DNA from 2 places in the Rhizobium sp. BK379 genome. Region 2 is predicted to be linked to the other one. Evidence: riboswitches for the same ligand, from Rfam matches in the RefSeq annotation. Region 2 holds a riboswitch; the other holds the start of a gene.

Region 1 (6,942 bases), on a different contig from region 2:
ATGTTGCGCGAGGAGCTGGAAGGCTGATCCGAAAAAATTCTTCCGTTTGTCGGATCGGGTGGTTTTCGTCCGTCCTTGAGCCGAACGTGATCAACGGCATGGCGCCGTTACACCAAAGGGAGATTTTTCATGCGCATGATTTTCGTGAACCTGCCGGTCAAGGATCTCGTCAAGTCGAAGGAATTCTTTTCGGCGCTCGGCTTTTCCTACAATCCGAATTTTACCACTGACGATGCCGCCTGCATGATCGTCGAGGAAAATATCTATGTGATGCTGCTGACCCACGCCCACTTCCAGCAGTTCATCGAAGGCGATATCGCCGATACGTCGAAGGGTAAGGAAGTCCTAACCTGCCTTTCGGCCGGCAGTCGCGGCGAAGTGGATGACTACTTGAAAAAGGCATTGGCGGCCGGCGGCAAGCCCTGGAAGCCGATCCTCGATATGGGGCCAATGTATGGATGCAGCTTCCAAGACCCCGACGGCCATGTCTGGGAAATCATGTATATGGATATGTCCGCGGCCGGCTGAGGCGGTCTCTGCGGACTCGGGCAACGACCGGTTTGCCGGGGTCCGCTCCCTCACTTTTCCTTGATTCGCACGTGTCGCGACACGCGGCATACACTGCTTTCCGGCAGCCGGGGATTGTGCCGATCAATGGCGATAAGGAAGAGTCACATGTCTCGCAAATCCTATACCAGAATAATCATGGCGCTTGCAGCCAGCAGCTTCCTCGTGCTTGGCCTTTCGCAGGCGGCGAGTGCGCAGGAAAGCCAGCGCTTGCGCGTGCGGGGCACGATCGAGAGCCTCAACGGCGATACGCTTGTCGTCAAGACGCGCGAAGGCAGCGATGCGACGGTTGCGCTCAAATCGGGCTGGAAAGTCGCCGGTATCAAAAATGCATCGGTCGACGACATCAAGGTCGGCGATTTCGTCGGAGTTGCCTCGCTGCCGAAAGGCACCGGTCCCGATGGTGCCATCGAAGTACTGATCTTCCCCGCGTCGATGAAAGGCACCGGAGAAGGCAACCGTCCGTGGGATCTGCAGCCGAATAGCTCGATGACGAATGCGACCGTCAGCAATGCGGTGAAGGCCGTCAATGGACATACGATCACGCTGACTTATCAGGGCAAGGAAAAGACCGTCTCGATTGCCGACGGCACGCCGATCGTCACCTTTGCTCCAGCGACGAAAGCTGATCTGAAGCCGGGTGCCGGTGTCATCGTCATGGCGGAAAAGGCAGCCGACGGGGCCATCTCGGCTTCGCAGGTCACCGTCGGCGTGAATGGTGTGACGCCGCCAATGTGAGCTCGTCCGGAGCTCCCGGACACCAAACGCCGCACATTTTGCAGGAATTTTGCTAGAGCGCCGGGGCAGGAGCTGCCGCGGCGCTCGATCCGGCCGCGGTTGCCGGTGATTGCTCCTCCGGTTTGGAAGGCAATGCCTGCAGGTGCAGCGTGCGCGGGTGCAGTGCCTCCATATAGGTTTCCGAACGGCCGATATAGATCATGCTGGTCTCCGGCATGGTGGTGAGCAGCCTGGTCATCGTGTGCTGCCATTCGGGCTCCATGCCTTCGAGCACTTCGTCGAAAACGACCCAGCGCGGCTTCACGAGCAGCAGGCGGGCAAAAGCGATTGCCTTCTGCTCATCGGCATCGAGAAGCTTGTCCCAGCGTGCGCGGCTATCAAGGCGGGCTAGAAGCGAATGCAAGCCCGCAGCCTCAAGCGCGGCTTCGATGGCCGTCCTATCAAAGGCCTCGGGTTTTCCCGGGAAAGCGATTGCCTCGCGCAGCGTGCCGCCCGGTACATAGGCGACCTGGGGGATGAACAGAATGTCGTCAATCGGGGGCAGGCCGATCGTGCCCTTGCCGCAAGGCCAGAGGCCTGCCATGGCTTGGAAGAGCAGGCGGCGGTTCACACTGTGATCGCCGTTGATCATGACCTTTTCCCCGGCCTTGATCACCACGTCCGTCTCACGCAAGCGGAAGCCGCCGCAATCATCGATCTCCTCGCCAAGCTTGGCGACGATGACGATATCCTTCAGCGTCAGCGTATCAGGTGCGGTTTTCTCATAGACGATGGAATCCTTCAAATCGAAGCCATCATCCATCTCCTGAAGCGCCTGGCGGAAGTCGGTGACACGCATCAATGTCGCGCGCCATTCGGCGATCGGGCCGAAATTCGCGACATACCAGCGCAATGCGGTATTGACCTGGTTGAACGCGCCGACCGACATCATCAGCTGCCCGAAGGTCAGGCCGCCGGAAAAATAAGCGGGCGCGGCGACGATGATCGGAATGACGATGACCAGCCAGCCATAGCCTGCCGAAACCCAGGTCAGGTTGGTATTGGCCATGGCGAGCCGCTTGATGACCGCGAGAACGTTGCTGATATCGCTGTTGATCCGCTTGCGCTCGTTCTCTTCGCCGCGTGCTACTGTGATCGCCGGCATATTTTCGTTGGCATGCATCAGCGCAAAGCGCAGCTCGGCTTCCTTGGAAAACCGGTCGGCATTGAGCTTGACGAGCTTGCGGCCGACGACCTGGCTCAATACCGAGGCCGATGCAGCATAAAAGATTGCCGCCCAGACCATATAGCCGGGGATGGTGAAGTTGTAGCCGCTGATCCGGAAGATGAAGCCGCTCGAAAGCTCCCACAACACGCCGATGAAGCTGACGAGCAGAATGGTCGACTGCAGGAGGCCAAGGGCGAGGTTGGTCGTGCTTTCAGCGAGATTGCGAGAATCTTCGTGCAGGCGCTGGTCGGGATTAACGCCGAGGATGCCGATGGTGGAGAGTTTGAGGGCACGCTTGCGCTCCAGCCACTGATCGACGAGATCGCGCGAAAGACCTTCGCGCATGTAAAGGGCCGTCATCTGGTTCAGCCATGCCTGCAGCACGTTGAGCAGCAGCAGCGCACCGGCGATCATCGCGAAGACTTCGAGCTGGCGGAAAAACTCGCCAAGATCACGACGCTCGAGGGAATCGTAGAAAGGGGCGTTCCATTCGTTGAGGATCACCTGTCCATAGGCGGTCGCCAGGATGATGACCACCAGCAGGATCGCAAGCGCGACGACCTTGCCGCGGACCTGCGAATTCCAGAATGCGGAGAACATCACTCCAAGCCGATATGTCAGGCTGAGATCGTATCCCACCCGGTCCTGATTCTGGATGCCCTTCCCCCCTTTGACGTCAGTTTTCATTATTTTTTCCAAAATCGCCCATCACACCATTAATACCATGGGGGCGTTACTGGTCCATCAACAGATTCCACCACCCATAAAGAAAGCGTGATGGATTGGACAGTTGTTCTTATTGACAGTTGATTCGCGGGCGCACTGGCGTTAATTATGATGTCTCGTGGTGATTTGGCCGGCCGGCTTGCAGCCACGTTAAATAAGTCGCTAAAGGGCCGCGTGCGGACCGGTAGCGATTCTTTCGCCGCCGGTTTTTTATTTTGATCGAGTTGACCGCAATGCCCATCAAAATCCCCGATACGCTGCCAGCCTTCGAAACCCTCGTCAACGAGGGCGTGAGGGTGATGACCGAAACGGTGGCGATCCGTCAGGATATCCGCCCGCTGCAGATCGGGCTGCTCAACCTCATGCCGAACAAGATCAAGACAGAAGTGCAGATGGCGCGCCTCGTGGGCGCTTCGCCGCTGCAGGTGGAATTCTCGCTGATCCGCGTCGGCAACCACAAGGCCAAGAATACGTCTGAAGAACATCTGCTCGCCTTCTACCAGACCTGGGAGGAAGTGAAGCACCGCAAGTTTGACGGCTTCATCATCACGGGCGCGCCAATCGAGACGCTGCCTTACGAGGACGTTACCTATTGGAAGGAAATGCAGCAGATTTTCGACTGGACGCAGACAAATGTCCACTCGACCATGAATGTCTGCTGGGGCGCGATGGCGGGGATCTATCATTTCCACGGCGTGCCGAAGTATGAGCTGAAGGAAAAGGCCTTCGGCGTTTACCGCCACCGCAATCTCAAGCCGTCTTCCGTTTATCTCAACGGTTTCTCCGACAATTTCGAGGTTCCGGTGTCTCGCTGGACCGAGGTGCGCCGGGCCGACATCGAAAAGATTGACGGTCTCGAGATCCTGATGGAATCGAGTGAGATGGGCGTCTGTCTCGTGCACGAGCCGAAGGGCCGGCGGCTTTATATCTTCAATCACGTCGAATACGATTCCACGTCTCTTTCGGACGAATATTTCCGCGACGTGAATGCCGGCGTGCCGATCAAAATGCCGCACAACTATTTCCCGCATAACGACCCGGCGATCGCGCCGCAGAACCGCTGGCGCAGCCATGCGCATCTGCTTTTCGGCAACTGGATCAACGAGATCTACCAGACGACATCCTACGATATCGAAGAGATCGGCTCGGACATCTGAGCGTCACCAGTCAGGTTTAGAAATGACGCCGTCGCATTTCTGCGGCGGCGTTTTGTTTTCCGGCCCTGCCCGGTTGCGGTTTGCGGCGAATGGGGGCAGGTTCCGGTTCCTGAATCCTAGGGATGGAGTGAGCGTCGATCATGGCGGACAAATTGGAACGGGAAGTTTTCGGACAGACGAAGGACGGAGAGACCGTCCATCGTGTCGTCATCCGCGGCGGCGGACTGACGGTCAAGGTATTGAGCTGGGGCGCGGTCATCCAGGATGCGCGGCTGGAGGGTCATGACGCACCGCTCGTGCTCGGCTTCGAGGATTTCGAAGGCTATCTTGCTCATTCGCCCTTCTTCGGCGCGACGCCGGGACGCTGTGCAAACCGCATCGGCGACGGAAAGTTTTCGCTCGACGGCAAGAACTACCAGCTCGAACTGAACGAGAAGGGCGTCACGCATCTTCACGGCGGCAGCAACAATATCGGTACGCTCGTCTGGACGATCGTCGAGCACGAGAGCGACCGTGTCGTGCTGAAGATCGTCGATCCCGATGGCCGCGCCGGTTATCCCGGCAACTGCACGATCCAGGCGACCTATCGCGTGCATGGCAACGGCGAGCTTTCTGTCAACTACGAGACGGTGACGGATAAGCCGACGATCGCCAATGTCTGCCAGCACTCCTATTTCAATCTCGACGGCCGGGACGATGCACTGGCGCATGACATCATGATCGCCGCCGACCACTACCTGCCGACCAACGAGAAGCAGATACCGACCGGCGAGATCCGCTCCGTCGAGGGCACCGCGTTCGACTTCCGGGTGATGGCGCCGATGAAGCGTTTCGACGGTCAGGAGCAGGCGCTCTATGACCATAATTTCTGCTTCTCGCGCGAGCGCACGGCCAAGCGCTCGGTCGTGCTTGCCCGCAGCCTGCACTCCGGCGTCTCGCTGGAGGTGCGCACGACCGAGCCGGGCGTACAGTTCTATGCCGGTTTCAAACTCGGTGTGCCGGTGCCTGGTCTTGGCGGCCGCAAATATGGTCCTTTCGCCGGCTTTTGCCTCGAGACGCAGATCTGGCCTGACGCCATCAACCATGCGGGCTTTCCCAACGCGGTTCTGCGTCCCGGTGAGGTGCTGCGGCAGGAAACGGACTACATCTTCACGAAGAGCTGAGCTCAGCCTTCCGGCCTAGATCAATGAAACCCTCGCGGTGTCTCGCGAGGGTTTTTCTTTTTCGGCGGAATGAATCTGCTTGCCGATTGGTTCTAAATAGGTTCTATTGTGTGTCCATGGATAGAACCAGTCTGATAGCGGAACTGAATGGCCGTGGGCTGCGCGACGAGGCGGCAACTGGACCGCTTTACAAGCGGCTGGCACAGGCGCTCACCGGTCTCATCCAGGAAGGTCTGCTGAAACCCGGAACAGCGCTGCCCGGTGAACGCGACCTGGCGGAAGCCCTGAAGCTTGGCCGGGTGACGGTTCGGACAGCCTATCGCGACCTCATGACATCGGGCGCGCTGGAATCGCGCCATGGCAGCGGCACTTTCGTTTCCAGCAGGGTGGAGCGCATGGAGCAGTCGTTGTGGCGGCTTTCCTCCTTCTCGGCGGACATGCGCTCGCGCGGGCGCTCGCCGGCGGCGAAGATCCTGTCGCGCACCATCAACAATCCCTCCCCGGAAGAATCCTTCCTGCTCGGTCTCGGTGTGGATGAGCCGGTTTTGCGGCTCGATCGCCTTCGTCTGGCCGACGGGCTGCCGCTTGCGATCGAACGCGCTGTCGTGCCGGTCAAATTTCTCGGCGAGGATGCCGGCGGCGAAGGCTCGCTCTATGATGCGCTTGCCCAGAGCGGCCACAAGCCGGTGCGCGCCATGCAGCGCCTGACTGCCGTCACGCTCGATCCTTCATCGGCGGCTATTCTTGCCGTGAAGGCCGGTGCGCCGGCGCTTCTGATCGAACGCGTCTCACGCCTGGAAGACCAGCGTGTCGTCGAATACACCCGCTCGCACTATCGTGGTGACGCCTATGATTTTGTTGCCGAATTGAGAATTGGAGATGACCTATGAGTGAGAACCAGTCGCTGATGCTGCAGGAAGCGGGCCAGTCGCCCGAGGTGGTAGCCACCCTGCTCGAAAAGGAAAAGCCGGCCTTTGCCGAAATCGCCCGGCTGTTCTCGTCCGCTCGCCCAAGCGTCGTGACGACGGCGGCGCGCGGTTCTTCCGACCATGCCGCGACCTTCTTCAAATATCTGTTCGAGATCACCTGCGGCGTGCCGGTCGCCTCGATCGGTCCCTCTATCGCCTCTGTCTATAACGCGCCCCTGCATCTGAAGGGCGGCATCCATTTCACCGTCTCACAGTCGGGCGCGAGTCCTGACATCGTGGCGCTGCAGGATGCGGCAAAGAAGGGCGGCGCAACGACGATTGCCGTGGTCAACGTCACGGACAGCCCCCTTGCGAACCAGGCCGATATCGTCCTCGGCCTCAATGCCGGCGCCGAAAAGAGCGTTGCAGCGACCAAGTCCTTCATTGCATCTGTCGCAGCCCTCACCGGCGTGACG
Region 2 (6,942 bases):
AACTCGCGGCGCAACTCGGGCGTGACGGCAAGGCCGGCAATGACGGCGTCACCCTGTAGGCCGGCGAGCGCCTTCTGCAGGTCGGCAAAGGGCAGCGCCTGGATCTGGCACTTGTCGGCGATCTCCAGCTCGGTGCAGATCTCGCGGGCGAGATCGACGTTGAAGCCGGAAAGCTTGCCGTTCTGATCGGTGAAATTGAAAGGCGGAAAGTCCACCGAGGTCAGAAAACGCAGGCGCACGAGCGAGGAGAGATCAGGCTTTGCCAGCCGCTCGCGGGAATCGAAGAGCAGAGGCACGGACAGGCCCGGTTGCTGCGCAAATACGGAAAAAGCCGACAGCAGCGCAACCGAAAACAGGCAGAGGATGAAAATCCCTACGCGAGCCATAAACGCCGGTTTAGATTGCACCATTATGACCTGCCTAGAGATTACATGCGGGCTTGGCCCTCCGCCGAGCTGTAGCAGAATCATCCCGTGTGGGGAATATGGCCGAGCCGTTCTGCCAGCTGCCAGAGGCGCAAACAGAAGGTCTGTTCTGCCTTCAAAGCTGACTTTTCAACAGCGCCATCCAACACAGATCACTCCGGCATTCTGCGGAGCGGTTTTGCGATCTCTGCGACGAGAGCGGCCCGCCCCCCTGAAATTAACAGCAATCGCATGCCCTCGTTAGCGCGGAATTAAGCAATATCCGGTCTTATTTGGCGCGACGACACCGACCTCACCGGCCGACCGCATGATGCGCATGTCGAACCTCTCAAGGTATCTCCCGCCACCGAAATACCGAAGAATTGTTCTGCAACAAATGATTTCAAAAGCGCCGGGTTCGCAACACACCCGGCCAATCGGGTGACATTCCATGCTGAAACATCTGAAAATCCGTACAAAAGTCATATCGGTCGTGGCGCTCCTGGGGCTGATCACCATGGCCGGACTGGTCTATGTCATGTCGGAGTTCCGCCAGGCGGACGCGACCTATAGCGCCTTCATCGATCATGAGGCGCTGGCCTCGATGCAGAGCGCTCGCGCGAGCGCATCGGTCGTCGCCTCGGTGCTGCAGGTGAGCCTGCTTGCCGACATGAAGCCCGATACGCCGGCATTCCAAACGGCACTCGCCACTCCGAGCAAGCTGCCGCAGGCGCGCGACCGCATGAAGCAGGCGCTGGAGCTTGTGCCCAGCCGCAAGGCCGCGATCGATGAAATCCAGGCTGGTATCGATGAAATCGAAACGCTGGCGAACAAGATCATCGAACAGAGCAAGGCCAAGGACAGCGCCGGCGCCCTGGCAAATGTCGCTCTGATCAACGCCAAGCTCAACGCATTGACGCCGAAGATGATCGCCAACAACGATGCGATGATGACGATGCTCAACGACGGCGGCGACGCGCTTTCGGCTTCCGTCAATGAGCGGATCTTCTTCTGCTTCATTCTGATCGGCATTGCGGTTCTGGCAGCTGTCGGCATCAGCGTGGCCGTGGCGCAGATCGGCATCGCCGCCCCGATGATGCAGCTTCGACTGCGCATGACGCGGCTTGCCGAAGGCGATACCGCAAGCGATATCAGCGGGCTCGACCGCGGCGACGAGGTCGGTCAGATGGCCAAGGCCGTCTCGATCTTCCGCGACAACGCGATCGAACGCGCCCATATCGAGGCACGCGCCGAAGCCGACCGCAGCCTCGGCGACAACGAGCGCCGGGAACGCGAAGCGCAGAGAGCTGCGGAAGCCGCCGATCTCGAGCGCGCGGTCAACGCGCTCGGAGACGGCCTGCGCCGACTCTCAGCCGGCGATGTCGCATCGCATATCGAAACGCCTTTCGTCGCGCATCTCGACGCGCTGCGCCAGGACTTCAACAATTCGATCGAGAAGCTCAACGAGACCCTGCACACGGTCGGCTCCAATGCCCGCGCGATCAGCGCCGGCGCCAACGAGATCCGGTCGTCTGCCGACGAGCTCTCGAAGCGCACCGAACAGCAAGCCGCCTCAGTCGAAGAAACGGCGGCAGCGCTCGAAGAGATCACCACCACCGTAAGAGACGCGGCAAAGCGGGCCGAAGAGGCAAGCCAGCTCGTTGCCCGCACCCGCCTCGGTGCCGAAAAATCCGGCGACGTCGTCCGCAAGGCGGTTGCCGCCATGCAGCAGATCGAGCAATCCTCCGTCGAGATCGGCAATATTATCGGTGTCATCGACGATATCGCCTTCCAGACGAACCTGCTGGCGCTGAACGCCGGTGTTGAAGCAGCGCGCGCCGGTGAAGCCGGCAAGGGCTTTGCGGTCGTCGCACAGGAGGTGCGTGAACTCGCACAGCGTTCGGCAAACGCCGCCAAGGAAATCAAGGCGCTGATCACAACATCGGGTACGCATGTGCAGACCGGCGTCAGCCTTGTCGGCGAAACGGGCAAGGCGCTCGACGCAATCGTCCACGAGGTGCAGGAAATCAACCAGCACGTCCATGCGATCGCAGAAGCAGCCCGCGAGCAGTCGACCGGCCTGCAGGAGATCAATACAGCCGTCAACACCATGGACCAAGGCACGCAGCAGAATGCCGCCATGGTCGAGGAATCCACTGCAGCCAGCCATGGCCTTGCCACGGAAGCGGCAGCACTCAACAACCTGCTCGGCCAGTTCCGCCTGACGGGCACCGGCGGCTTCGTTGCAAGCGCGTCGATCCCGACGGCACCGGCCGCGCCGCGCGCCGCCACACGCCCAGCCGCCAGAACGCCGGTCCGCGTTGCCGAAAGCACGACACGCCCGAAGGCTTCGCCTGCCCGCGCGCTCGGCCAGAAGCTCGCCAGCGCCTTCGGCGCGAGCAATGCCGCTGCCCCGTCCAGCAGCCAGGAAGCCGACTGGACGGAGTTCTGAGCAAGCGACAAATTGCATGAGGATGGGCGGCTTCGGCCGCCCATTCGTTTCAGGTCTCTGTTCAGACCGGTGGACGCCAGCCGACTTCGACAAGAATGTTACCGGGCGCGGTGCAATGGAAGAGCCAGCCGCCGCGAATGGCGGCAGGCGGCCCTGAGACAGCGGCGCTGTCCGCTGCCAGGCGGCCATGAAGCCCATCGACATCCGACCTTTCAGCAAGGATAAAGCCGATATGATAGGTTTGTCGCTGCAGCTCGACCTGATCGGCACTTCCGAATTTTGACAACGGGCGACTGAGAACGACCTCCGTGCCCTGGTCGTCGTCGAGGATCGCCCGGCCGATCCGTTCGTTCATCTCCCGCAATTCGAGAGCGAAATACCGCAGGAAGAAATCCGCCGTAGCGGCAATATCGGGCACGTAGAAATCAAGATGGTTCAAACGCATGACTGTCTCCTTTGAGAATAAATCCCGGAGGAGTGCGTCTTTTAACGCTCCGCATGCCGCCGGGACCCCGCATTCGCATGCGGGCCACGTCGCGGGTTCTCGTGTGATACACGGAGCAGAGCTTCCCATGGTGGGAGGGACCGGGCTTACCTTATCCGGTCCTGCCTTTTTCGACATTGCCGCTCTAGCAGATCGGCCCAAGAGCGGCAACATCGCCGGGCGAGTCACTTTCGCCAAGCAGCAGGCTGTTGGTCGTAAGCCTCTTCCCGAAGGGTTGAAGACACCGGTGCCGTTTGTGTCGTGAGCTTTCGGCGATTTGAGGTAGAATGGCGCCGTGCTGCGGAAAGAAAGGCATCCAACATGAAACTGATCGCACTTGGCCTGATCAGCGCGCTGGCGCTCGCCGGCTGCACCACCGTCGAGTATAACGGTCCCGGCCTCGAACCCATTCCCGGCAGCATCACCTATAGCGGTCAGCCACGTTCGAAGCTTACCAAGTCGCCAATCGGCTCGACCTTCCCGCACGATTTCATCGACCAGTACGGCCGGCAGGTCGAGGAAACCTATATCATTCGCCCGGATCGCTCGCTTGCGATCGCGCATCGTCGATATCGGCCAATCACAATTTTCGGAAGAGATTGAGGAGGGAAGCTGGAGCGGGTGAAGGGAATCGAACCCTCGTATTCAGCTTGGGAAGCTGCTGCTCTACCATTGAGCTACACCCGCCAACCGCTTGAGACTTCCAACAGATGGCCGCCGCTGTCAAGTCGCGGCGTCACCGCATATCAGATGCGGAAATGCTTCGACAGCTTCAGGCCCTGGGCCTGATAGTTGGAGCCAAGACCCGAGCCGTAGAGGCTCGAGGGCTGTTCCTGCATGTGTTCGTAGATCAGGCGGCCGACGATCTGGCCGTCTTCGAGGATGAAGGGCACTTCGTGGCTGCGCACTTCGAGCACCGCGCGGCTGCCGCGACCGCCTGCCGGAGCATGGCCGAAACCGGGGTCGAAGAAGCCGGCATAGTGGACGCGGAATTCGCCGACGAGTGGGTCGAAGGGCGTCATTTCCGCCGCGTAGTGCGGGGGAACGTGTACGGCCTCGCGCGAGACCAGGATATAGAACTCGTCAGGGTCGAGGATCAGTTCGTTGCGGCCGCGGCTGTAGAGCGGTTCCCAGAAATCATAGATATCGTGCTGGGCCTTCTTGTCGACATCGACGACGGCGGTGTGGTGTTTGCCGCGGTAGCCGATCAGGCCGTCCTTGTCGCCCGTCAGGTCGATCGACAACGCGATGCCGCCGCCGGAAATGTTCGGCTGCTTGGCTGCGACCAGCGTTTCCGTCTCGTGCAGTTTCAGAAGATCCGGCTCACCGAGTACCGATTGGCCGAAACGGAAACGGATCTGCGAGAGACGCGAGCCGCGGCGCACGACGATCGGGAAGGTGCGCGGGCTGATTTCGAGATAGAGCGGCCCGGAATAGCCTGATGGGATCTTGTCGAATTCCTGCGCGTAATCGGTGATGACACGCGTGAAGATATCAAGGCGACCGGTCGAGCTCTTCGGATTGGCCGAGGCCGACATATTGGCCGGCAGATCGAGATGCTCCATCAGCGGCACGATATAGACGCAGCCGGTTTCCAGTACCGCGCCTTCGCTGAGGTCGATCACATGCAGGCTCAGCCGATCGAGCTTGTCGGAAACGAGATGGGACGGGCCAGGCATGAAGCTGGCGCGCACCCGGAAAGCCTTGGCGCCCAGCCGCAGATCCAGGCTTGCCGGCTGGATCTGGTCGCGATCCAGCTCGCGTTCGCTTTGAAGACGCCCGGTTTCAAACAGCGCGGCAATTGCGCGGTCAGCCAAAATTCCAGTTTCGCGAGCCATCATGCTCCATCCATATACTCGCCGAGACAAAACCAAAGTCGGGGAATTGACGCAAGCTTAGAACGGCAGTATTGCAAATTTATCCCGTGGTGATTTGGCCGGTCGGCTTGCAGCCACGTTAAACAAGTGGCTAAAAAGACCGGGTTGAAAACCGGTCTGCATTTGCGGCCGGTTTTTTTGTTGTTTGAAAGTGGTGATGGCATGAGCAAGACCTGGCGCCCAGCAACCCAACTCGTCCACGGCGGAACGCTCCGTTCGCAGTATGGCGAGACTTCAGAGGCAATCTATCTCACGCAGGGTTTCGTCTACGATACGTCCGAAGCAGCCGAAGCGCGCTTCAAGGGCGAGACCGATGGTTTCATCTATGCGCGTTACGGCAGCCCCACCAATGACATGTTCGAAAAGCGCATGTGCATGCTGGAAGGCGCTGAAGACGCCCGCGCCACCGCTTCCGGCATGGCCGCTGTTACTGCTGCCATCCTCTGCCAGCTGAAGGCCGGCGATCATATCGTTGCTGCGCGCGCCCTCTTCGGCTCCTGCCGCTGGGTGGTTGAGACGCTGGCGCCGAAATACGGGATCGACTGCACGCTGATCGACGGTCGCGACCTCGAAAACTGGGAAAAGGCTATTACCCCAAAGACCAAGGTCTTCTTCCTGGAAAGCCCGACCAATCCGACGCTGGAAGTTGTCGACATCGCAGGTGTCGCCAAGCTCGCCAACCAGATTGGCGCAAAGGTCGTAGTCGACAACGTGTTTGCAACGCCGCTCTTCCAGAAGCCGCTGGAGCTCGGCGCCCATATCGTCGTCTATTCGGCGACCAAGCATATCGACGGCCAGGGCCGCTGCCTCGGCGGCGTCGTTCTCTCCGACAAGGAATGGATCGACGAGAACCTCCACGACTATTTCCGCCATACCGGCCCGGCCATGTCGCCGTTCAATGCGTGGACACTGCTGAAGGGCATCGAAACGCTGCCGCTGCGCGTCAAGCAGCAGACGCAGAATGCGGCTGATATCGCCGACTTCCTCGCTGATCAGGGCAAGGTCGCCAAGGTCATCTATCCCGGCCGTAAGGACCATCCGCAGGCCGATATCATCGCCAAGCAGATGTCGGGCGGCTCGACACTCGTCTGCTTCGAACTAAAGGGCGGCAAGGAAGCGGCCTTCGCGCTGCAGAATGCGCTTGAGATCGTGAAAATCTCCAACAATCTCGGCGACTCCAAGAGCCTGATCACCCATCCGGCAACGACCACGCACAAGAATCTGACGGATGAGGCTCGCGCCGAACTCGGCATCTCGCCGGGCACGGTACGCCTCTCGGCCGGTATCGAAGATACGGACGATCTCATCGAAGATTTCGCTCGCGCTCTGGCCAAGGTTTCGGCCTGACATCAAGGCACGGCCGCCGGCAAACGCCGCGGCCGTCGCATTTGCCTTGAAATTAACACTGAGAGTTAGGCTTAATGAACGAAAGGCGGCCCAACTGAAGGTAGTGAGGCCGCGATCACTGTACCGTTTCTTGACGGAAGAGTCCTCGTATAAGATACGGGTAACGTATCCTGACTAAGGTGTAAGGCATGTACCGCGCCCTCACACGAGATATCGAAGTCGTTGTCGAGCCGTTTTATCTGGAGGAGCAATCCGATCCGGAAGACGATCGCTATGTCTGGGGTTATCGTGTGGTGATCAGCAACAACTCCGATATCGCCGTCCGTCTCGTCAACCGCTACTGGAACATTACCGACCAGAACGGGCAGATCGACGAGG

The links. Region 2 has a riboswitch for S-adenosylmethionine ahead of FHT93_RS13295 (O-succinylhomoserine sulfhydrylase). Riboswitches for the same ligand answer to the same signal wherever they lie in the genome.
Region 1: it holds a riboswitch for S-adenosylmethionine, as region 2 does, so the genes downstream of both, metA (homoserine O-succinyltransferase) here and FHT93_RS13295 (O-succinylhomoserine sulfhydrylase) in region 2, are expected to answer to the same signal.

The regions. Positions count from the first base shown of each region.
Region 1 is NZ_JACIAD010000005.1:272,575-279,516, reverse strand. It holds gene FHT93_RS23060 (ABC-F family ATP-binding cassette domain-containing protein) at 1-27, shown strand, start outside; gene FHT93_RS23055 (VOC family protein) at 130-528, shown strand; gene FHT93_RS23050 (hypothetical protein) at 676-1,305, shown strand; gene FHT93_RS23045 (ABC transporter ATP-binding protein/permease) at 1,358-3,199, opposite strand; SAM riboswitch at 3,347-3,424, shown strand; gene metA (homoserine O-succinyltransferase) at 3,472-4,395, shown strand; gene FHT93_RS23035 (aldose epimerase family protein) at 4,536-5,558, shown strand; gene FHT93_RS23030 (GntR family transcriptional regulator) at 5,675-6,448, shown strand; gene FHT93_RS23025 (SIS domain-containing protein) at 6,445-6,942, shown strand, end outside.
Region 2 is NZ_JACIAD010000002.1:466,028-472,969, reverse strand. It holds gene FHT93_RS13325 (transporter substrate-binding domain-containing protein) at 1-410, opposite strand, end outside; gene FHT93_RS13320 (methyl-accepting chemotaxis protein) at 856-2,856, shown strand; gene FHT93_RS13315 (VOC family protein) at 2,918-3,301, opposite strand; gene FHT93_RS13310 (hypothetical protein) at 3,662-3,943, shown strand; tRNA gene FHT93_RS13305 (tRNA-Gly) at 3,954-4,027, opposite strand; gene FHT93_RS13300 (2'-deoxycytidine 5'-triphosphate deaminase) at 4,087-5,181, opposite strand; SAM riboswitch at 5,255-5,333, shown strand; gene FHT93_RS13295 (O-succinylhomoserine sulfhydrylase) at 5,380-6,564, shown strand; gene apaG (Co2+/Mg2+ efflux protein ApaG) at 6,753-6,942, shown strand, end outside.